DNA from 4 places in the Neobacillus sp. B4I6 genome. Region 4 is predicted to be linked to each of the others. Evidence: riboswitches for the same ligand, from Rfam matches in the RefSeq annotation. Region 4 holds a riboswitch; each other region holds the start of a gene.
The links. Region 4 has a riboswitch for S-adenosylmethionine ahead of metK (methionine adenosyltransferase). Riboswitches for the same ligand answer to the same signal wherever they lie in the genome.
Positions count from the first base shown of each region.

Region 1: it holds a riboswitch for S-adenosylmethionine, as region 4 does, so the genes downstream of both, QF028_RS22345 (sugar ABC transporter substrate-binding protein) here and metK (methionine adenosyltransferase) in region 4, are expected to answer to the same signal.
Region 2: it holds a riboswitch for S-adenosylmethionine, as region 4 does, so the genes downstream of both, mtnW (2,3-diketo-5-methylthiopentyl-1-phosphate enolase) here and metK (methionine adenosyltransferase) in region 4, are expected to answer to the same signal.
Region 3: it holds a riboswitch for S-adenosylmethionine, as region 4 does, so the genes downstream of both, QF028_RS32865 (methionine ABC transporter ATP-binding protein) here and metK (methionine adenosyltransferase) in region 4, are expected to answer to the same signal.

Region 1 covers NZ_JBNPWB010000002.1:4,050,390-4,056,180, reverse strand. The annotation lists gene yfkAB (radical SAM/CxCxxxxC motif protein YfkAB) at 1-749, shown strand, start outside; partial or broken gene QF028_RS22350 (MFS transporter) at 822-2,037, opposite strand; SAM riboswitch class I at 2,274-2,381, shown strand; gene QF028_RS22345 (sugar ABC transporter substrate-binding protein) at 2,511-3,626, shown strand; gene QF028_RS22340 (sugar ABC transporter ATP-binding protein) at 3,696-5,198, shown strand; gene QF028_RS22335 (ABC transporter permease) at 5,200-5,791, shown strand, end outside.
Region 2 covers NZ_JBNPWB010000002.1:3,413,939-3,419,729, forward strand. The annotation lists gene QF028_RS18955 (ZIP family metal transporter) at 1-418, shown strand, start outside; gene QF028_RS18960 (aspartyl-phosphate phosphatase Spo0E family protein) at 477-719, opposite strand; gene QF028_RS18965 (1,2-dihydroxy-3-keto-5-methylthiopentene dioxygenase) at 991-1,524, opposite strand; gene QF028_RS18970 (methylthioribulose 1-phosphate dehydratase) at 1,555-2,184, opposite strand; gene QF028_RS18975 (2-hydroxy-3-keto-5-methylthiopentenyl-1-phosphate phosphatase) at 2,178-2,852, opposite strand; gene mtnW (2,3-diketo-5-methylthiopentyl-1-phosphate enolase) at 2,849-4,060, opposite strand; SAM riboswitch class I at 4,131-4,239, opposite strand; gene QF028_RS18985 (pyridoxal phosphate-dependent aminotransferase) at 4,323-5,498, opposite strand; gene QF028_RS18990 (carbon-nitrogen family hydrolase) at 5,617-5,791, shown strand, end outside.
Region 3 covers NZ_JBNPWB010000002.1:6,232,054-6,237,844, forward strand. The annotation lists gene QF028_RS32845 (thioredoxin family protein) at 1-44, shown strand, start outside; gene QF028_RS32850 (nuclease-related domain-containing protein) at 70-444, opposite strand; gene QF028_RS32855 (SCP2 sterol-binding domain-containing protein) at 674-1,033, shown strand; SAM riboswitch class I at 1,113-1,223, shown strand; gene QF028_RS32860 (O-acetylhomoserine aminocarboxypropyltransferase/cysteine synthase family protein) at 1,290-2,606, shown strand; SAM riboswitch class I at 2,740-2,849, shown strand; gene QF028_RS32865 (methionine ABC transporter ATP-binding protein) at 3,016-4,041, shown strand; gene QF028_RS32870 (methionine ABC transporter permease) at 4,034-4,699, shown strand; gene QF028_RS32875 (MetQ/NlpA family ABC transporter substrate-binding protein) at 4,716-5,555, shown strand.
Region 4 covers NZ_JBNPWB010000002.1:179,734-185,524, forward strand. The annotation lists gene pckA (phosphoenolpyruvate carboxykinase (ATP)) at 1-1,238, opposite strand, end outside; SAM riboswitch class I at 1,486-1,625, shown strand; gene metK (methionine adenosyltransferase) at 1,826-3,025, shown strand; gene asnB (asparagine synthase (glutamine-hydrolyzing)) at 3,306-5,210, shown strand; gene QF028_RS02715 (gamma carbonic anhydrase) at 5,250-5,762, opposite strand.

The DNA of each region.
Region 1 (5,791 bases), 3.9 Mb from region 4:
ATGAATTAATCGTCCCTTTTTTAGATGTCTTACATATCTCGCATAACTGGGGGACCGTCGATGATTTTGTCGAGGGTGGTTTTGCCAGAATGGAACGGAAGCCGGAATATGAACAACGGGAACAATATTTTAAAAGAATGATAGATAATAGCCGTGAACTGGTAAAAGCAGGAGTGATGGTATCTGCTGAAACGATGTTAAACAAGCGGACACTACCGTATTTAGAAAAAATTCACCGTCAAATTGTTGATGAAATGCTTTGTCAGCGACATGAAATACACCCAATGTACCCAAGTGATTTTGCTAGCAATCTCGAAACCTTATCACTTAATGAAATAAGAGAAGCGATCCATCACTTACTAGATGTCAGAGATGAAAATGTGTGGATGCTGTTTGGCACGCTCCCATTTTATGCGTGCAGCAGTGAACAGGAGGATTTAACTCTCCTTCAAAGCTTGTATAAAAGTAAAAATGTCACCGTCAGAAATGACCCTGATGGACGTTCGCGACTGAATGTAAATATTTTTAACGGAGATATTATTGTTACTGATTTCGGTGATACACCATCCCTAGGAAATATCAAGACTACAAATCTGTTACATGCATATGAAACCTGGCAGTCGTCAGCCTTGGCAAAAGAATTAAGCTGTCATTGCCCGGCGGTTAAATGCCTTGGACCCAATATATTAGTTAAGAACAGTTATTATCAAGAAATGGACTTTACTAAGCGAAAAAACAGAATAAAGTAATAAAGCAAAAGCACTTTAAATCATTTAATTTAAAGTGCTTTTCTACTTATTCCTTGCCCAATCTTAAAGTTATTAAATCGAGTGTTTTACAAGCTTTGGATGACGGTGCATTGAAACAAATAAAATAAATCCGCTAATAATTAATAATGAACTTGTGCTGATAAAAACGGCAGAAAAGCCATAGTAACCAGATATAAATCCACCCAGCATCGGGCCGACAATATTCCCAAGGAAACGCAAGCTGGTATTATAGCCTAATACTTCACCTTGCATCGCAATCGGTGCTTCTTGGCGGATATAGGCAATCCGTACAGGAATAATTCCGCCAATCGTGACACCCAGGGCAAAGCGGATGATAACGAGTTGCCAAAAGCTAGAAACTGCGGCTCCAGGCAAGTAGACAATCCCCGCTAGAAAAAGAAGAATAACTAATATTTTAATATACCCATACTTATCAGCTATTTTTCCCCAATTCCTCGACATCAATAAATTCCCCAGTCCCGCAGCGGAAAAAGCAATCCCAGAATAAAAGGCAACATTAGTTGTGCCATGCAGATCGCTAACAAATAAGGACAAAATTGGTTGAATGCTAAAGTGAGCAATCTGAACAAGGGCTGAAATTAGCAGGACTGTTAATAACACAGGGTTACGAATAATGTGTTTAAAAACTTCCTTGCTCGAGTAATGTGTTTTTGCCCCTTTAGACACGGGTATCAAGAATTCCTTTGTGGTAATCACTAACAATGCAGAGATAAAAATCGAAATGGACGTCCATTTAAAGGTAGTAGAATAGCCAAGAGAATCAGCTAAAACACCGCCCAGCATCGGTCCTAACAAAGAACCTGTAATACTACCTGTTTGCAATGTACCAAGAACGCGCCCCGCAATCCCCTTTGGTGTTTGCGTAGAGATAAAAGCTTGTGACATCGGGATGAAGCCAGAAAAGAAACCCATGAAAAAGCGCAGCAACAGTAACTGCCAGACAGAATGGACATAGCCCATTAGAAAAATAGATAAGCCCATCCCTAATCCGGAAATGATAAGGATTTTTTTTCTCCCATAACGGTCGCCAATTCTCCCCCCAAATCGGTGAGAAGAGGAAGGCAGAAACAAATGTAATCCCAAATGTGATTCCTGACCAATGCTGGACATATTTTTCCGAAAAGTCACCAAACGTCTCAATGTACAACGAAATAAACGGCATAACCATTGTCATACTTCCGGCTACAAAGAAGTTCGCAAACCACATGATCATTAAATTACGCTTTGCACTTCTTTCCTGATCCATTATTAATAACACTTCTTTCTAAATGTATTTCGATTAACTAAATATTATCATACAGAAATTTCTGATAATTTTAAAGGGATATCCCTTTTATATAAAATAGGAAATTACGTTTACTACTATTCAAAGGTTTTGGCGGATTGGGAATAATACCTTTATTAGAAATATTCAAAACACTATTGACAACTTGTTAATAGGAGACTAAAATCTAATTTATTACTTTAAATGAATAATACGTTCTCTTATCAAGAGTGGCAGAGGGACTGGCCCGATGACGCCCAGCAACCGTTCCGTTTGGAATTGGTGCTAAATCCTGCAAAACAATTTATTGTTTTGAAAGATAAGAGAGGAGTAGTCCCTTAATTTGTGATGAAACCTCTCTTTTCTGGAGAGGTTTTTTATTTTTATATAAAAACAAACCTTTCCAATCGGAGTAATGGAGTATTGATAAGAATCTAAAAGGGGGAGCTTTAATCATGAAAAGAAATATCTTTAAAAGTACACTCGTATCAGCGTTAGCAGCAACACTCTTACTCACAGGCTGTGCTTCTGAGGGAGAAAAAAAACAAGCAAGCGCTCATAAAAAGGTTTCACTTGAAGGTGTATCTGAAAAGTTTACAAGTGGTGATCCGTTAAAAATCAAGGTTATCCGTAAAATTGGCGGTGATGATCATACTGCCCAATTCTTAGCAGGTGCAAAAGAAGAGGGAGAAGCCTTAGGTTTTCAAGTGGACGTGTTTACCGCAAATGGTGATACAGCTAAGTTCCATGATGCTATTAATCAGGCATTAGACCAGGATTATGATGGATTTATCATTTCTCATGGTGACGATGATGCGACTGTTAATGATGTAAAAAAGATAGTTGAAAAAGGAAAAAGTGTAGTTACATTTGACTCCAATCCAAATATTGCGAAGGTTGATGGAGTAACGCTTACTTCACAGGATGATGAAGCCTTAGCAACTTTAGCCCTTGATCAACTCGTAAAGAATACAAAGGGTAAAGCAAATATTGCCTACCTATGGGTCGACGGTTTCCCTGCAATGGTTAGACGTAATAAGGTTTATCAAGAAGTCCTTTCAAAAAATCCTCAAATTAAAGAAGTGGAACGCTTTGGTGTGGCTGCGGCAGATACAAGTGTACAAACACAAAACGCAGTTGCAGCCATGTTAAATAAATATCCAAAAGGCAAACTGGATGCCATATTTGCTACTTGGGATGCTTTTGCAATCGGTGCAGCACGAGCTTTGAAAGAAGCGGGACGTGAAGAAGTGAAGATTTATGGAATCGATGTTTCCAATGCGGATCTGCAAGAAATTCAAAGAAAAGGCAGCGCTTGGAAATACACAGCAGCTGTCGATCCGAAACTTATCGGTGCTGTTGATATGAGAATACTTGCGAAAAAGCTTGCAGGTGAAGAAACACCACAGACCTTTGATTTAGATGCTTCACTTGTTTCACAAGAAAATCTTCTCAAAGCAAAAGAGCCTGTAAACATGGTTAATCTGGCAAAAATTATCCCAGGCTGGGGTCAATCGACTGCATTTGAGGAAGAGTGGATAAAGACGTTAAAGAAGCATTATAAAGAATAGTCGGTATACAACTAGACACTCTCTTTTTCAATAGATGAAGAGAGTGTTTGCTTACGGGGGATGATTTTGATGAGATCAACATTGGAGATGAAAAACATCTCAATAGAGTTTCCTGGTGTGAAGGCATTGAATCAGGTCGACTTTTCGATGGAAACGGGAGAAATCCAAGCTTTGATTGGGGCAAATGGGGCAGGGAAATCAACGTTAATGAAGGTTCTCGCGGGTGCTTATGACCACTATACCGGTGAAATAAGGTTAGATGGGAAAAACCTGAAGATTCGTTCTCCGAAAAATGCACAGGACGCAGGAATACAAATCGTTTATCAAGAAGTAGATACGGCTCTCATTCCGTATTTAACCGTCGCCGAAAATATTATGCTCCTCGATACAGTCCATAACATGGGGAAAAAGCAATGGATGAAATGGAAAAACCTTCATCAAAGAGCGGATGAAATACTATCAAGTATGAACATTATGCTTCCGACGAAGAAGCTTGTAAGTGAGTTAACGTTAGCGGAAAAACAAATGATTTTAATCGCTAGGGCTGTATCAAATCAATGTAAGTTTCTTATTTTAGACGAGCCGACAGCGCCATTGAGTCACACTGAAACAACGGAACTATTCCGGATTGTCCGTGATTTAAAAAAGCAAAATGTAGGAGTTATCTTTATTTCCCATCGCTTACCAGAAATTTTTGAAGTCTGCGATGAAGTGACCGTAATGAGAAACGGTGAACTTGTTGCAAAAGAGCGAGTTACTAATACGACCATCAACAAAGTGGTGGAGCATATGCTGGGTCAAAGATTAGAGGAACAGTTCCCAGAGAAGAATACGTCTATTGGAAACACGGTCCTTGAGGTAAAAGGACTTTCAGATAGAGGGAAGATTAAAGATTTACATATTCATGTTAAATCAGGAGAAATCATTGGAATTGCCGGGCTTGTCGGTGCTGGAAAAACAGAATTGTGTAAGGCGTTATTTGGCTCTAAGAAATTAACGGGGGGAGACATCTTTCTTCATGGCAATAAACTAAAATTAAAGAGTCCCTATCATGCGGTTAAAAAGGGAATTGCTTTAGTTCCAGAAGAACGGAGGAAGGAAGGAATCCTAGTTCTTGAATCAGTAGAAACCAATTTAACAGCTGCTAATTTAGGTGAATTTTCAAAGAGATTAAGCTTTTTAGATCGAAAAAAAGAAAAAGAAACGGCAAAGCAGTTGATCCATCGCCTCGGAATTAAAACACCTTCAGAAGATACCAAGGTACAGAATCTTTCCGGAGGGAATCAGCAAAAGGTCGCAATCGGAAAGTGGCTCGTAGCTGAAGCAGATGTATATATTTTTGACGAACCAACCAAAGGCGTCGATGTTGGCGCAAAGAAGGATATCTTTGAGTTAATCGCTGAACTAGCGAACCGGGGTAAAGCAATTATTTATGCTTCTTCAGAACTTTCGGAGATTATTGGGATTACTGATCGGGTCTATGTTTTATACGACGGCAGGTCCGTAAAGGAAATTGAAACGAGAGAAACGAACGAAGAAGAACTATTATTTTATTCAACAGGGGGCAGGTAAAATGGAGGCAAATATTGCAGCAAAGAATCAGGTAGCCCCGGCAAAAAAAGTCTTTGAGTTATTTCGCTTTTTATATAAATATGGGACGATTATTACGATTCTTGCACTTATTATTATTTTTTCATTGGCTAATCCTACTTTTATTCAGGGCAGTAATATCATCAATATCTTACGTTCGATCTCCATTGTAACGATTATCGCTATCGGTATTACGATTTCATTGTCTGTCGATGGTTTTGATTTATCGGTGGGATCGGTCGCTTCCTTATCAAACGCCATTGTCATTTCGATGTTTGTTTGGTTTTCACAAAACACATTGGTGGCGGTCATTTCTGCGATTTGTGCTTCCTTAGCAGTAGGAGCAATAAACTCATTCATGATTGTGAAATTAAGAATTCCAGATATGCTGATGACACTCGCTACGATGTTTATTATTCAAGGGACAGCATTGACGTATACAAAAGGGGCCACTGTTTCACAAAACATGGTTATGCCTGATGGCTCGATGGCATCGGGTCTGATCAGTCCTTTTTTTGCAAAAATCGGAGAAGTGCCATGGATTATTATCATTATGGCTGTGACTGTGATCCTCG
Region 2 (5,791 bases), 3.2 Mb from region 4:
ATCTGCAATTACACTGCATAATATTCCTGAGGGATTGTCAGTTGGCGTAAGCTATGCATCCGAACAGGGGGATACTGGAAATTTAATTGCTTTAGCGATTGGGTTTCAAAATGCGCCGGAAGGCCTACTTGTCGCATTATTTTTAATCAATCAGCAAATTAGTAAACTGAAGGCCTTCATTATTGCAACTTTAACTGGAGCCATTGAAATCATTACTTCCTTATTAGGGTATTTTTTAACCTCATTTGTTCAAGGGCTTGTCCCCTATGGTCTTTCATTTGCTGCTGGCGCCATGTTATTTATTATTTATAAAGAATTAATTCCTGAAAGCCATGGAGACGGAAATGAGCGCGTTTCCACCTATGCGTTTATATTGGGGTTGCTTGTCATGGTGTACATTATTGATATTTTTACATAAGTAATTATTTTACTAATCGGTTGAACAAAAAAAATATCACTCTCTTACCTAATTATCATTAGACTAAAACCTTCGGCCAAATCATGATCATTTGTTTAAAGGCAAATTTAATTTCTTCATTTGGCCTGGAGATTTGATCCATTACTTTTTGGTACTCATTTATTAATTCATCTAGCTCCTGGCTATATTTTATTGTCATCTCATTGGTAAATCCCTGTGTATTGGCGCTATTTATCATTAATTCCCTTTTAGCCTTTATCTCTTCAATCATTTCATTATGGGTATTACTATACTCGCACACAATTATCCCCCTACCTCTTACTCTATTACTGTAAACAACGAAAAATTAGACTACTTGATGAATTATGACAAGAATTTTTATAAAAGTAAACACAATCGCAAAAGTAGACAAAACATTCTATTTCTTTCGTTTTTCGACAAATTCCTCAAATAAATTCTTGTTTTTACGACAAAATTCTTCTAGTTTGCAAGCGTTTTATTCTAATTCTCCATACTTACATACATAATAAAAAAACTGGCTTGCAATAATCTGCAGCCAGTTTTAGTATCTGTTATTTATTTACTTCTTCTTTTTCGTAAATAGGTACCCATCCCTCGGTGGTAACAAAAATCCTTACAGCAACCACTTTCCGATCTTCTTCAAGGGTAAAATAGTGCCTTGTATTTTCAGGTACAGAAATCAAGTCTCCTGGATTGAGATGTACTTCAAAGAACTCACCATCTTTACCTTGGATGACAAAGACACCGTGACCGCTGACTATGAAACGAACTTCATCATCTGTATGATGATGCTCATTTTTAAAGTTTGTCAGTAATACATCCAAATTTGGAGTATTTTCTGATAAAGAAATGACATCTTGCGCTTTGTATCCACGTCTAGCAGAAATATCTGCGATTTCACCTTCAAATGCAGCTAGAATTTCTTTCTTTTCTTCATCGCTTAAAAGATACTTTTCTACGAGTTCAGCGGAAAGCTTGCTAATATCCCAATTTTCATAAATAACTTCCTGCGACTCCAGAAAGCTTGCAACCTCATCTTGTTCATGAATTTGCTCTTCTCTGGTTTGAAAAGTAATATATGCCATTCTTCATCATCCTCTCATTTTTAATATTTTTTACACTACTTTAAATAATTGATATGGTTTATGCTCTAGTAAACGTAATTGGTAGCGGAATAAAAACTCTGAGGCTTCAAGGATTTTTTTAGCCTCAAAGGCAGTTCTCCCCCATACCGTTATCCCATGGTTGCGAATCAAGATAGCTCCAGTATCTCCTGAAACATATTCAGAAAACTTATTGGCAAGTGTCGGGATATGGGCAAAATTGTGGATAATTGGTATTGTTAAGACTGCGTCCTCTTCCCACTTATCAAAAGCCTTGATCAACTCTTGCCCTTTAAATGTAACCTCACCATTATCACCATAAACTTCTGAGATCACATTATTATCAATCGTATGCACATGGAGACTGCAGCCAGCATTGGTTCGACGGTAAATTTCGACATGGAGAAGTGTCTCTGCTGAGGGCTTTAAATGTGTTTCTTCAACTGCACGGCCAAATTCATCAACGAGTAAAAAATCTTCATCTGTTCGCTTCCGTTTATCCTTTCCACTTGCTGTGACTAAAAATTGAAGCGGATGATTACTTACTTTAATCGCCAGGTTACCGCTCGTACCCATAAACCAATCACGCTCAGCTAACTCATCCTTTACATCGGCTAATTCGTTCCATCTTTCATTTAGCATGTTAGTTCATCCACCTCAATTCTTTTTTTAATCTCCTCGATACAATCGAAAAAGGAAGTAAATCCTTGATGATTGATTCCCCATTCCACACATTTTTCATGAAGTAAATCTCTTGCTAACACAAAGTCCGCATGTTTTGCTGCCTCGAGATCGGTTACCGAATCTCCAATAACAATTTTGAAACGGTTTTCCTGAGTGTTTAATTTACGAATAATACTTGGTTTACAACATCCGCAATCATTGTTACATAATGAATCACATTCATTCGGCCATAGAATTTTTATTCTCTCGTCTGTAAAATCCGATTCATTGCAATAAACTCCATCAAATGGACCATATTTCTCCAAGATTGGATAAACAAAGAAGTCAATACCGCCACTAACAATATAAAATGGAATACCTTTTGCACGCGCAAATTCAACAAACTCTCCAAATCCTGGGCGAATCTTTGCATTTTCAATCGCAAACTCAGTCAGTTCATCCTTTAACTTACTTGGTAATAAGGAAAAAAGTTTCCCAACTCCCTCATTGATCGAAATCTCACGTGAGAGGATTTGATCTTTAATCCGTTCCCACCCTTGAGGAGCAAACTTTTCCATCATGCTAATGATGTTATCACTTTCAGTTACCGTTCCGTCAAAATCACAAAAAATCACTGGTTTTGTCATACGGTCACCTCTGCATTACCCCATAGTTTTAGTGCCGTATGGAGCTCAGGATGCTGTTTTGCACCTTCGGCTAATAACTTTCCTTTAAGATTGGTATCAATCGCTTGACGGAACGCAAGGCCCCCTCCGCGTGCACCCTCTGGATGGCCATGGACCCCTCCGCCTGCATTAATGACAGAATCATTACCGAAGTCATGAATTAATAAAGGAACCAAGCCTGGATGAATTCCCGCTGATGGAACTGGGAATGACTTTTTAAAGATATCTTCTACGGTTAACTCACTTGCAATCGACAGTGCTTTCGTCTTCTCTAACGCCACGGTTCCATATGGGGATGGGAACAACGATAAATCAGCACCAGCATAACGAAGCAACTTTCCAAGCAATAATGAATGGGATAATCCATAAACTGGAGATGATGTAAAAGCACCACTAACTGCAGGATGTGCCATAAGCGGTAAGGCAATTTCATCGTCTTCTCTTAATTCCTGCAGGACGTCTATGCCATAGGAAAACACATTAAACAGTAAGAGGTCCGCTCCAAGCTCTGCAGCCTTCCTTGCTTTTTCCTTCAGTTGCGATGTTCTACCCGTTAGGTTAACTGCATACAAAGTTCGATGTCCTGTTTGGTCAAATACTTCTTGCAATGCCTTTTTTCCTTCGACAATTCTTTTTTCAAATGGTGTCAGCTCATTTTCAAAAAGGATTTCATCATCCTTCACAAAATCTACACCACCAAGGGCTTGTTGCTTTAATTGCTCAACTAAAAATGCGAGATCTTTACCGAGCACTCCTTTAAAGATACTCATTAAAAGCGGTCTATTATAAACGTTTAATTTCTTCCGAAGACCTTCAATTCCAAACCTTGGGCCAGGGAACTGACTCTTTAATCCGTCATCAAACTGTAAATCTAGTAATTTTATTTTTCCATCTAATGAAAGCTTACCGAAAACGGTTGTTAAAATAGCAGGCAGGTCATTAGAAAAATTAATCGCTGGATAGGCTATGCGGATTAAAGATTGGTCACCTTTTTCTGCAGGTATCGTTTCAACGGATACCACACTCCCTTTATGCTTGCGTAATTGGCTTTGCTCTAGTTCAGGCAAGTTCGTCCATGAACCTACAGTTAATCCAAGTGCAATCTCTTCAGCCTTTTTGGTTGGTTTTTTTTCATCATGCAGTAAATATGTAGCAATTATTTTAGACATTCAAAAACATCCTTTCAAAAAACATAAAAAACCTCTTCAACAAAGAAGAGGTTAGCAGCAAACTAACATCTTCTCATCTATCAGCTTGTTGCTGCAAGAATTAGCACCGTGCCTAAAACTGGTTTAAGTCGGTTGCCGGGCTTCATCGGGCTTTTCCCTCCGCCTGCTCTTGATAAGAAAACGATTCGTATTTTATAAAGTTTTTAATGTTGTTTAACTTTAATTTGCATTATCGCAAGAAAAATATAAAATGTCAATCAATTTAACAGAATATTTCCAAACGACTAATTCTTTCAACAGCTTCGGCTAATCGTTGTTCTGATGTTAATAACCCAACACGGACATATCCTTCTCCAAATTCTCCAAAGCCAATTCCCGGTGCAACCATGATATGTGCTTGTTCGAGTAAAATGTAAGCAAATTCCTCAGATGTTTTGCCCTCAGGAACTTTGAGCCACGCGAAAAAGGACCCCTTTGGCGCGGTGACATTCCATCCCAATGAACGAAGCCCATCAATCAATACATTACGTCTTCGCTCATAAAGATCGTTAAGTTCCCGTACACAATCCTGAGGGCCCATTAAAGCCTCAGCCGCTGCCTCTTGCACAGCCCCAAATAAACTAACATAAAGATGGTCCTGTAAAAGTTCGATGCTTGAAATCACACTCTCATTCCCAACAGCAAAACCAACACGCCAGCCTGCCATATTAAAGGTTTTTGATAAAGTATATATCTCTATCCCAACCTCTTTTGCCCCTTCAACCTGCAAAAAACTTATTGGTTTTTCACCATCGAAACCAATAGCACCATAGGCAAAATCATGAACAACACAAATATCATGATCACTCGCTAGCTTAATAGTCTCATCAAAAAATTCATGAGTAGCTGTAGCTCCCGTTGGATTATTAGGATAATTAAGGAACATTAACTTTGCTTGTGATAAAACAGACTTATCCAGTTCGCAATAATCCGGCAGAAAGTTATTTTCCTCTCGTAACGGCATTGTAACCATTTCAGCTTGTGCAAGAGCAACCCCAGACCAATAATCCGGGTAACCGGGGTCAGGTACAAGGATGGTATCCCCCGGATTTAATAAGCATTGAGGAATTTCGACAAGTCCTGCTTTACCCCCAAACAAAATCGCCACTTCTTTATCCGGATCAATGGTCACTCCATATTCTCTTAAATAAAAATCAGCGGCAGCCTGTTTTAAATAACGATACCCCTGGAAAGGAGAATATTTATGATTTAATGGATTCGCTGCTGCATCTTGAAGTTTTTTAACAATATGAGAAGGCGTTGGCTGATCAGGGTTGCCTTGCCCTAAATTAATCACATCAAACCCTTGTGAAATATATTCCCCCACTTTTTTAACAAGTGAAGCAAAAAATTGCTTTGGAAGACTAGTTAATAATTCTGATGGTGGAAATTGCTTCATTGTTCTCACCTGCTTAATTTTTTTTAAGAATCATTGTGAAATTCTAGTCACAAATGATATAACTTTTATAACGGCTTGTAAAGAAAAAATTCCGAAATTTCAAACGAGGTGAAGATTCGTGAAATTAAAAATTTCATGTCTGCAAATGGATATCGTCTTCGGTGATCCCAATAAAAACTACCAAACTGCGGAAAGACTCATTGAAAATGCACTGACTGAACAACCCGATATCATTGTCCTTCCGGAACTATGGACAACGGGATATGACTTGACCCGCCTGAATGAAATTGCAG
Region 3 (5,791 bases), 6.1 Mb from region 4:
CAGTTCCATTTTTGCTTGAAAAAATAAAACAGCATTTATCCTAAGCAGATGCGCGCTTGCATCTGCTTTTTAGGTGTACTCAAGCCTCTTAAGTAAAATCCTACCCGAGAAGAGAGGGAACAGTCCGCAACATGGTCTGTTCATTAAGTGGGACTTTATAACAAGTAAATGGGGGTTGATAAAAACTACATAAGCCTCAATAGGGATTCGATACCCAAGGCTTTCTAACAGCTGGCGGAGTAGGGATTCACTTCGTTGTAGTTGATGCAGGGGATTTTTGTATTCCTTTTTGGGTAGAGCATAGAATCGGTCACCTTCAAATCCTTTCACAAGGTTATGAAAGCGAATTTTATCCTTTTCAGCTAATTTCATTCGCGAGTTTAGAAATCTTAAAATTTTAATTTCATCTGATTCATTACGGTCTTTAAAACTCATAATCCACATCCTTTCGATATCGAATCTAACTTCATTTTACAAAATGCTGCCCTTTAATCAGCAGTAATGTTTGAATAATTTTCAACACTTTTCAAAAAATTCTCTCCATCCGACATATTTCTCAGGAAATCTCCGTAAATCCCCTCCAAAAGGTTGATAATTGTCGACCACTTTAAAGAGGATTTCATGCCCCGTTCCTGTATATTTAATATAAGAGAGCAGACCGGAGTGGTGGATTATGATAGAGATGCTGAAAAACTTTCAATTAGCAATCAAACAGCAAAGGCATGTTCTGCCGTTACTAGAACATATCGATTTGCGAGTGAATTTGGTTTGTGAACAAAAAGCCATTCAGATTATCATAAAGAATGGAGAAATTTTCATACTTCATGATAGCGAAGTGACACGAACGATATCCGAAATCCGCGGTGACCTTAAGGCAATGAAACAACTACTTGAAGGGAAGGAACGGTTAAGGGCCCTTGAACATAACGGCCAATTACGTATTTCCGCTCCAATTCGCAGCACATTATTACTAGAATCTGTCTTCTATTTGACAAAGGCACAGGAAAATTTACCAAAAATAACAAATTTCTAATCAGAGCTATTGACTCGGAATTAAACTTACTGTAAAGTTTTAGGTGAATAATCAAATAATAAAGACAATTCAATAAACATTCTTATCGAGAGTGGCGGAGGGACTGGCCCTTTGAAGCCCAGCAACCGGTTTATAACACAATCACACGGTGCTAAATCCAGCAGAGCGGAGATGCTCTGAGAGATGAGGAGAGAGTCCCCCCTCTTCTATGAAGCGGGGGTTTTGTTTGTTGAATTGCAAAAAAGGAGGAAGTAGTATGGGTGAAAATCAAAAGAAGTATCGTTTTGAAACATTGAGTGTTCATGGTGGATTGTCTCCGGATCCGGTAACGGGGGCTCGAGCCGTTCCGATTTATCAAAACAACGCCTATCAATTTAAGAATACAGAGCATGCGGCAAACCTATTTAGCTTAGCGGAACCTGGGTACATATACACACGCATTCACAACCCTACTACTACCGTTTTTGAAGAAAGAGTAGCATTATTGGAAGGCGGCGTTGGTGCCCTAGCAGTTGCTAGCGGTATGGCAGCGATTACCCTCGCCATTTTAAATATTGCTGAAGCTGGCGATGAAATCGTATCGGCATCAAATCTCTATGGCGGAACATATAATCTTTTTGCAGTGACGCTTCCAAAATACGGGATTAAAGTGAAATTTGTTGACCCTGAAAATCCGGAAAACTTCCGTGCGGCTATTACCGACAAAACAAAGGCTGTTTTCGCTGAAACGATTGGTAACCCAAGCCTTCGTGTACTTGATATTGAAAAAGTCGCCGATATTGCCCATGCAGCAGGTGTTCCATTAATTATTGATAACACCTTTGCCACTCCATATCTGTGCCGGCCAATTGAATATGGTGCCGATATTGTGATTCATTCTGCCACCAAATGGCTTTTAGGAAATGGAACAACTACTGGTGGAGTTATTGTCGATGGTGGGAAGTTCGATTGGAATTCGCCGCGATTCCCTGGTTTTACAACGCCAGATGCCAGCTACCATGACCTGGTTTATGCAGAAGCCCTAGGTGAGATCGCCTATATTATCAAAGCCCGTGTCCAATTGCTGCGGGACTTAGGACCGGCGTTAAGTCCGCAAAATTCCTTCCAGTTTATCCTTGGACTTGAAACACTGCATGTTCGAATGAAGGAGCATGTGGCTAATACAAAAGAAGTGGTGGAATATCTAACCAATCACCCTGCTGTGGAATGGGTATCTTATCCAGGACACCCATCCCACCCAGATTATGAATTAGCCAAAAAGTACTTGCCAAAAGGTGCAGGTTCCATGGTTGTCTTCGGGATTAAAGGCGGTAAAGAAGCAGGAGCCAAATTAATCGATTCGATTACTCTATGGGCGCATGTGGCAAACGTTGGCGATGCAAAAAGTTTAATTATTCACCCAGCAAGCACCACCCATCAGCAATTAGATGCTGATGGCCTGAAAGCTGCAGGTGTAACAGAGGATTTGATTCGCCTTTCAATCGGTATCGAGAATGTTGAGGATTTAATCGAAGATCTCGAATCAGCTATTTTGGCTGCTACTGGTGTAATCTCATTAAAGGTAAATGCATAAAAGTTACCAAAACTTATTTTTCCGAATATGAAGTTATTTTCATTGACACCCCTTTTTATCCATGATACGATAACTTTCGTAATATAATTACTTAAACAAATTAACGTTTTAATTGAATATAGGTTACTTGATGCTCTTATCAAGAGAGGTGGAGGGATGTGCCCGATGAAGCCCGGCAACCGTCAATATTTATTATTGAAATGGTGCCAATTCACACAAAGCGATTGCTTTGGGAGATGGGAGAAAGGATTATTTTTAATGATGCCTTTCTGCCTGCGCAGAAAGGCTTTTATTTTGTTAAAACAGAATCTTTTTGTTGAAAAAGTCAAACCCTATATTATATAAGCGGTATATTACAATACAAATCTTTCAGAATGTTAAGTAAATTGGATAAGAAGCAGGTGATTCAATGATATCAATAAAAAATGTCCAGAAGATATTCCCTTCTAAACAAGGTCAGCTAAGAGCCGTCGATGATGTCAACCTGGAAATACAAGAGGGAGAAATATTCGGAGTGATTGGATACAGTGGTGCTGGTAAAAGTACCTTAATCCGAATGTTAAATGGATTAGAGCTGCCAACCGACGGAACTGTAACAGTAGCTGGCCGCGTTATTTCGAAGATTAAAGGCAGTGAGCTTCGAAAAGCACGTCAGGAAATCAGCATGATATTTCAGCATTTTAATTTACTGTGGTCGAGGACGGTTAGTGAAAATATCGCTTTTCCACTCGAAATTGCAGGTGTAAATGGTCCACAAAGAAAAAAAAGAGTGGAAGAGCTTATTAAACTAGTTGGCCTAGAGGGAAGAGAAAATGCTTATCCATCCCAGTTAAGCGGTGGACAAAAGCAACGGGTAGGGATTGCCAGGGCACTCGCTAACAATCCAAAAGTGCTGCTTTGTGATGAAGCAACCTCCGCACTTGACCCGCAAACAACAGATTCTATATTGGATTTGTTAGTGGATATTAATAAACGGCTTGGTTTAACGATTGTTTTGATTACCCATGAAATGCATGTCATCCGTAAAATATGCCACCAGGTGGCAGTAATGGAAAACGGAAGAGTCGTTGAGCTTGGTCCGGTGTTGAATGTGTTTAAAAACCCGCAGCAGCCGATTACAAAGCGATTTGTCCAGCAGGTAACGGAACCGGATGAAACGATAGAAACAATCAAACATCTACTCGAACTTTATCCGCATGGACAAGTGGTTCAGCTCTCATTCATCGGGGCAGCAGCAGAACAACCATTAATCACAAACGTCATCCGAGATTTCGATGTTGTCGTAAATATTCTTCAAGGGAAAATTTCGCACACGCAAAACGGATCATACGGAACATTATTTATTCACTTGGATGGACAGTCAAGCGAAATACAGAAAGCCATCGATTATATTCACTCACAGCAAGTCGGCGTGGAGGTGATCAGTAATGGCTGATTTTATGGAAATGGTAAAGTGGGAAAATTTAATAGAAGCAACACGTGAAACCATTTATATGACTTCCATTTCAGTATTTACGACTTTCATATTAGGATTATTCCTCGGTCTGCTATTATTTTTAACAGATAAAGGAAATATATGGGCTAATCGGACTGTTAATGTCGTTATTGCTGGCTTTGTTAATATTTTCAGATCGATCCCCTTTATTATCTTAATTGTTTTATTAATTCCTTTTACAAAATTATTGCTTGGGACCATGCTCGGTGCAAATGCAGCGATGCCGGCCCTAATTATTGGAGCAGCTCCTTTTTACGCACGAATGGTAGAAATTGCCCTTAGGGAGATTGATAAAGGTGTTATTGAGGCATCACAATCGATGGGGGCAACACAGGGTCATATCATTTTTAAAGTATTAATACCGGAATCCTTGCCGGCATTAATTTCAGGGATTACAGTTACAGCAATTTCGCTCGTCGGCTTTACAGCGATGGCCGGAGTCATTGGAGCTGGGGGACTTGGCCATTTTGCCTACCTTGAAGGTTTTCAGCGTAATCGACCGATTGTCACATTAGTTGCAACGATTGCGATTTTAATTTTAGTATTTATCATCCAATTTGCTGGAGATTATTTTACAAAGAAAACTGATAAACGATAACAGGAGGAGTTAAATTATGAAAAGAGTATTTAGTTTTATTGTCATTGCTCTATTAGCATTTGCCCTAACAGCGTGCGCTGGTGCTAAAAACGATGCGGGGGAAAAAGAAGGAAAAGATGGTAACAAGAAATTAGTCGTTGGTGCATCTGCTGTGCCGCATGCGGAAGTGCTAGAAGCGGCAAAACCCTTATTAAAGAAAAAAGGTATTGACCTAGAAGTGCAAGTTTTTCAAGATTATATCCTGCCAAACGTAGCGTTAAGGGATAAAGAACTCGACGCAAACTATTTTCAAACTCCAGGGTATTTAGATCTTCAAATGAAAGAAAATAAGGATTTTGATTTTGTAAGTGTTGGTGGAATTCATAAGGAACCAATCGGAATTTATTCTAAAAAATATAAAAGCTTAAAAGACCTTCCAAAAGGTGCAAAAATCATTATGAGTGATTCACTAAGTGACCATGGACGTATCTTACCTATTTTTGAAAAAGAAGGTTTAATTAAGCTTAAAGAAGGCGTTGGCGCGAATGCAAGAGTAGAGGATATTGTCGAAAATCCTAAGAACCTTGATTTCTCAACTTTAATTGAAGCAAAATTATTAGCTTCTTCTTTCGATAGCGGTGAAGGTGATGCGGTCGTCATTAATACGAACTACGCATTAGAAGGCGGTATTGACATCGGAAAGTATGGAATTGCATTTGAAGGCGATGACGTTGTTCCGGCAAACCTAATTGTCGTTCGTTCAGAGGACAAAGACCGAAAAGAAATCAAAACGCTTGTAGAAGTGCTTCACTCAAAAGAAATTCAAGATTTCATTCTTGATAAATACAAAGGTGCCGTTGTACCAGTTTCTGAATAAGGTTATAAATAGGAAGAAAGTCAGTGGGGAAACACTGGCTTTTTCTCTGTAGTTGTGTTTAAAGATGGCATACATTTAAACAATGACGATGGGTAAAAATAGAGAGAACATTAGACCTGAATTCACTTGGAAATGCTAAAAAAATGAGGTATGATTTTAATCGAGTGTCATTTCCATTAATAATAATATACTGAATTATTATTCAAAACCACTCCAAATCCCCTTTTCATTCTCAT
Region 4 (5,791 bases):
TTTTCACCGAGCATTTCTGCATAACGAGTCGCAGGCAGCGGCAGGAATGGAGCACCAAAGCAAGTGGAGAAGGTAGCTTGTGGTGACGTTATTCCACGCTCTGTTCCGGCTAGTTTAGAGGTGTAGCCACTTAAAAAGTGATACATTGCTTGTTCCTTTGTTAATTTTGAAATTGGAGGCAAGACTCCGAATGCATCAGCGGTTAAAAAGACAATCGTATTTGGGTGGCCAGCGATACTTGGTTGAACAATATTATCAATTGCGTCAATCGGATAAGCGGCACGTGTATTTTCGGTCAACGTTCCATCATCATAATCAGGGATTCTTGATTCCTGATTCAATGTTACATTTTCTAGGACAGTTCCAAAGCGGATGGCATCAAAGATTTGCGGCTCCTTTTCACGAGAAAGATTGATACATTTTGCGTAGCAGCCCCCCTCGATATTAAAGACACCATTAGAGGACCAACCGTGCTCATCATCACCAATTAATCGACGATTGGAATCCGCTGATAAGGTTGTTTTGCCAGTTCCAGACAAGCCAAAGAATAAAGCAACATCGCCTTCAATCCCAACATTGGCAGAACAGTGCATCGAAAAAATATTGTTTTCAGGCAGTAAATAATTCATTACAGAAAAAATCGACTTTTTCATTTCCCCTGCGTATTCTGTACCACCTATTAAAACAATTCTTTTTTCAAAAGAAATCATAATAAATGCTTCCGAGTTGGTACCATCGATAGCCGGATCTGCCTTGAAATTAGGTGCAGAAATAACGGTAAATCCAGCATCATGGGTAAGTAGTTCAGCATCCGACGGGCGAATAAATAACTGGTGTACAAATAAATTTTGCCACGCTAATTCATTTACCACTTGGATGGATAAACGTGATTTTTTATCAGCACCCGCAAATCCTTTAAAAACAAAGATCTCATTTTTCTGTTGTAAATAATTAATGACCTTTTGATAAAGCTTTGTAAAAACCGGTTCTGAAATTGGTTGATTGGTCGTGCCCCATTCAATTTTGTCTTTAGTTGAATCTTCTAAAACAATGAATTTATCCTGTGGAGACCGGCCAGTATACTTTCCAGTAGCGACACTAATTGCTCCCGTAGAAGTTAATGCTCCTTCATGACGGGTTAAGACTTTCTCAACTAATTGAGGAACAGATAATTGCACATGAACATGACTTTCATTTAACAATTGATTTAATTCATTAGGAGTATCAACAGAATTCATTTAATGAGACCTTCCTTTATTTAGTTTTTAGATTGTTAATAATATAAAAAGTATAACACATTAGCTGAATTAATGTATCCTATTTAACTGGATTTATATATTATAAAACTTTAATTGAAGATATAAAAAAAATTTATAAAAGATACTAACATATTTCGTATATTTCCCATTTTGTTGAAAAACATTTCTTAAAAAATTCATTGACATTGTTGGGCAGTGTGATATTATTCTAATTTGAACGGATACTCTCTTATCCTGAGCTGGTGGAGGGACAGGCCCAATGAAACCCAGCAACCTGCAGTATGAAAAGATTGACCACTTAAAAGGTCCTTTTCAGGATGCGAAGGTGCTAATCTGACGCAAGGCTTTGACCTTGAACGATAAGAGCGAAAGGCCCGGAACAACCTTTCCTCTCTGGTAAGGTTTTTTGTTTTGTATAAGTCCTTTATGAAAAGAGTCTCTAATAAAAATCCTTTGTTTATTACATACTAAGGGAATGAGTACCGTATCAAATTCTCGATGTTTAAGGAAGTATTCCTGTAACCTTTCTAAAACCTCGATTATCTCATATTATAGGAGGAATTCAGATGTCAACAAAACGTCGTTTGTTCACTTCTGAATCAGTTACTGAGGGTCATCCTGATAAGATTTGTGACCAAATTTCTGATTCCATTTTAGATGCTATTTTAGCAAGGGATGCTAATGCCCGTGTTGCGGCTGAAACTTCAGTAACAACAGGACTAGTGCTAGTAGCAGGAGAAATCACCACATCTACCTACGTGGATATTCCAAAAATTGTTCGTGAAACGATTAAAAACATCGGCTACAATCGCGCGAAATTCGGTTTTGACTCAGAAACCTGTGCTGTTTTAACATCTATTGATGAACAGTCTCCAGATATCGCGATGGGTGTTGACCAAGCTTTGGAAGCGCGTGAAGGTCAAATGTCTGATGAACAAATCGAAGCAATTGGTGCAGGGGACCAAGGTTTAATGTTTGGTTTTGCTTGTAATGAAACAAAAGAGCTTATGCCTCTTCCTATTTCACTAGCGCACAAACTTGCTCGCCGTTTAACAGAAGTACGTAAAGATAAGGTTCTTGATTACTTACGTCCAGACGGAAAAACACAAGTAACGGTTGAATATGATGAGAACGATAAACCAGTACGCATTGATACGATTGTTATTTCCACTCAACACAATCCTGAAGTTGAGTTAGAGCAAATTCAACGTAACTTGAAGGAATATGTTATTAATCCGGTAGTTCCAAAAGAATTAATCGATGAAAAGACAAAATACTTTATTAATCCAACCGGCCGTTTCGTTATTGGCGGACCACAAGGGGATGCTGGCTTAACAGGCCGTAAAATCATTGTAGATACGTATGGTGGATATGCTCGCCATGGCGGTGGTGCATTCTCTGGTAAGGATCCTACAAAAGTGGACCGTTCAGCTGCCTACGCCGCACGTTATGTTGCCAAAAATATCGTTGCCGCTGGCCTTGCTGATAAGGTAGAAGTTCAACTTGCCTATGCAATTGGAGTTGCTAGACCCGTTTCGATTGCAGTTGATACGTTTGGGACAGGTAAAGTGAGCGAAGACGTGTTAGTTGATTTAGTAAGTGAAAACTTCGACCTTCGTCCTGCAGGTATCATTAATATGTTGGATCTTCGTCGCCCAATTTACCAACAAACAGCAGCTTATGGTCATTTTGGCCGTACAGATGTGGATCTTCCTTGGGAGCGCACAGATAAAGTAGAAACATTACGCCAACAAGCAAATCTATAAAACGTTATGGGGGTTACATTCTACATGTAGCTCCCGTTTTTATTTCTCCGTCTATTTACCTGTATAGTAATTCAATTAGTGAATAAAATGTAATGTTTAGGCAGGTCAAAAGAAGTAAAAAATGATGATAATTAATTTGCCTATTGTTCACAGTGCAATTTTAATAAAAAAAGTGGTAGTATTAGAGAGTATGTTTTTCTGTCTAGCACTAGCGCAAGGCGTTTGCGCTTTGGAGCAATACGTCCTTTTAAAGGATATTTAGAATGAGGTGAAGTACATAATGTGTGGTTTTATCGGTTGTGTACACGACAAAACACAAAACTATAGTGATGAGCAAAAACAACAATTTAAAAATATGAACGATATTATAACTCATCGCGGGCCGGATGATGATGGTTTTTATTATGATGATCATATCCAATTTGGGTTCCGCCGTTTAAGTATCATTGATATTGAGAGTGGTCATCAACCGCTTACGTATGAAAATGAACGCTATTGGATTATCTTTAATGGTGAAGTTTATAACTATGTAGAACTGCGCGAGGAACTATTGAGCGAAGGATTAACCTTTTCAACTAGCTCTGATACCGAGGTTATTATTGCACTCTACAGCCATTTGAAGGAAAAAGCCGTCGAAAAACTACGCGGAATGTTCTCCTTTGTCATCTGGGATAAACAAGAACAAACTCTTTATGGCGCGCGTGATCCGTTCGGGATTAAACCGTTTTTTTATTTTGAAGATGGTGAAAGAACATTTTTTGCCTCTGAGAAAAAGAGTATTCTATTGGGGCTCGAAAATGATGTTATTAACTATGATTCCTTGCAGCATTATTTGACCTACCAATTTGTTCCTGAACCAACCACCATGTCTGATGGTATTAAGAAATTAGAGCCAGGTCATTTTTTTACCAAAAAGATTGGCTCACCAATGGAAATCAAAAGATATTGGAAAGCACACTTTAAACCAGTTCACAAATCAGAGCCTGACTTTATCAAGGAAATTAAAGATGTCCTGTTCGATTCTGTAAAAATGCACATGCGCAGTGATGTTCCAGTAGGCTCATTCCTTTCTGGCGGGATTGATTCTTCGATTATTGCATCGATTGCAAAAGAATATCACCCTGCGATTAAAACCTTTTCGGTAGGTTTTGAGCATAATGGATTCAGTGAAATTGATGTCGCAAAAGAGACAGCTGAGAAGCTTGGTGTCGAAAATATCAGCTATGTGATTTCACCGCAGGAATATATGAATGAAATTCCAAAAATTATGTGGCATATGGATGATCCGCTGGCAGACCCTGCTTGTGTCCCGCTTTATTTTGTTGCCCGTGAAGCGAGAAAGCACGTAACCGTTGTTCTTTCAGGTGAAGGTGCAGATGAATTATTTGGCGGCTACAATATTTATCACGAGCCGCAATCCTTAGAGGTGTTTAATAAAATTCCGAGAGCAGGAAAAGTGCTTTTAAAAGGGATAGCGGGTATGATGCCTGAGGGAATGAGAGGAAAAAGCTTTATCGAACGCGGTGTAACTCCAATGGAAGAACGTTACATTGGTAATGCGAAAATGTTTACCGAAGAAGAAAAGCGCGAACTACTAAATGTCTATCGTGAGGGATTAGATTACACTGATATAACGAAGCCGCTTTACGCTGAATCGCTTGGTTATGATCCTGTTGACCGGATGCAGTATATTGATATCCATACATGGATGCGCGGCGATATTTTGCTGAAGGCCGATAAAATGACGATGGCTCATTCCTTAGAACTTCGTGTGCCATTCCTTGATAAAGCGGTCTTCGAAGTGGCATCAAAAATTCCGACCAGCCTGAAAACAGTGCATGGAACGACGAAGTATATCTTACGTAAAGCAGCCGAAGGTGTTGTACCTGCCCATGTACTTGATCGGAAGAAACTTGGGTTCCCTGTACCAATACGTCATTGGTTAAAGGATGAAATGAACGAATGGGCGAAGAAGATTATCCGCGAAAGCAATACGGATCATTTGATCAATAAATCATATGTGCTTCAATTGCTTGAAGACCATTGCCAAGGTAAAGCCGATAACAGCAGGAAGATTTGGACTGTGCTGATGTTCATGGTATGGCATCAAGTATATGTTGAAGATGTCTATTCCTTTCAACGTGATTACGCACTAGAAAAGGCCCTGCAAACATCGAAAAATTAATCGTAAAAGCACCCAAATTTCTTGGGTGCTTTTGCTTTTTTATTTTTGAAGTGACTTATAATATTGTCCCTTTTCTGCATATTCTGTAGAGATTCTTACCATATCTTTTATGTCTTCTGGTGTTAATTCTCTAATAACTTTTGCCGGTCTGCCAAATGCTAAGGTATTAGGGGGAATTTTTTTCCCTTGCGGAACCAGACTGCCGGCTCCAATAAAAGCACCCTCGCCGATTTCGGCATTATCAAGAATGATGGAACCCATTCCTATTAACGCTTTTTTTCGAATGATACAACTGTGTAGAATAACCTGATGACCAATCGTTACTTCATCTTCTAAAATTAGCGGGTTATTGGGGCTTTGGTGTAAGATAGAATTATCTTGTATATTTACTTTCTTACCAATAATGGTTGGGGCTACGTCCCCTCTGATAACGGTGTTAAACCAAACACTTGATTCATCGCCAATCTCAACATCACCGGTAATCGTCACATAGTCGGCAATATAAGCAGTATCAGCTATGCGGGGATACTTCCCTTTAAATGGATAAATCATTATTCTCGCTCCTTTTACATGATGATTCT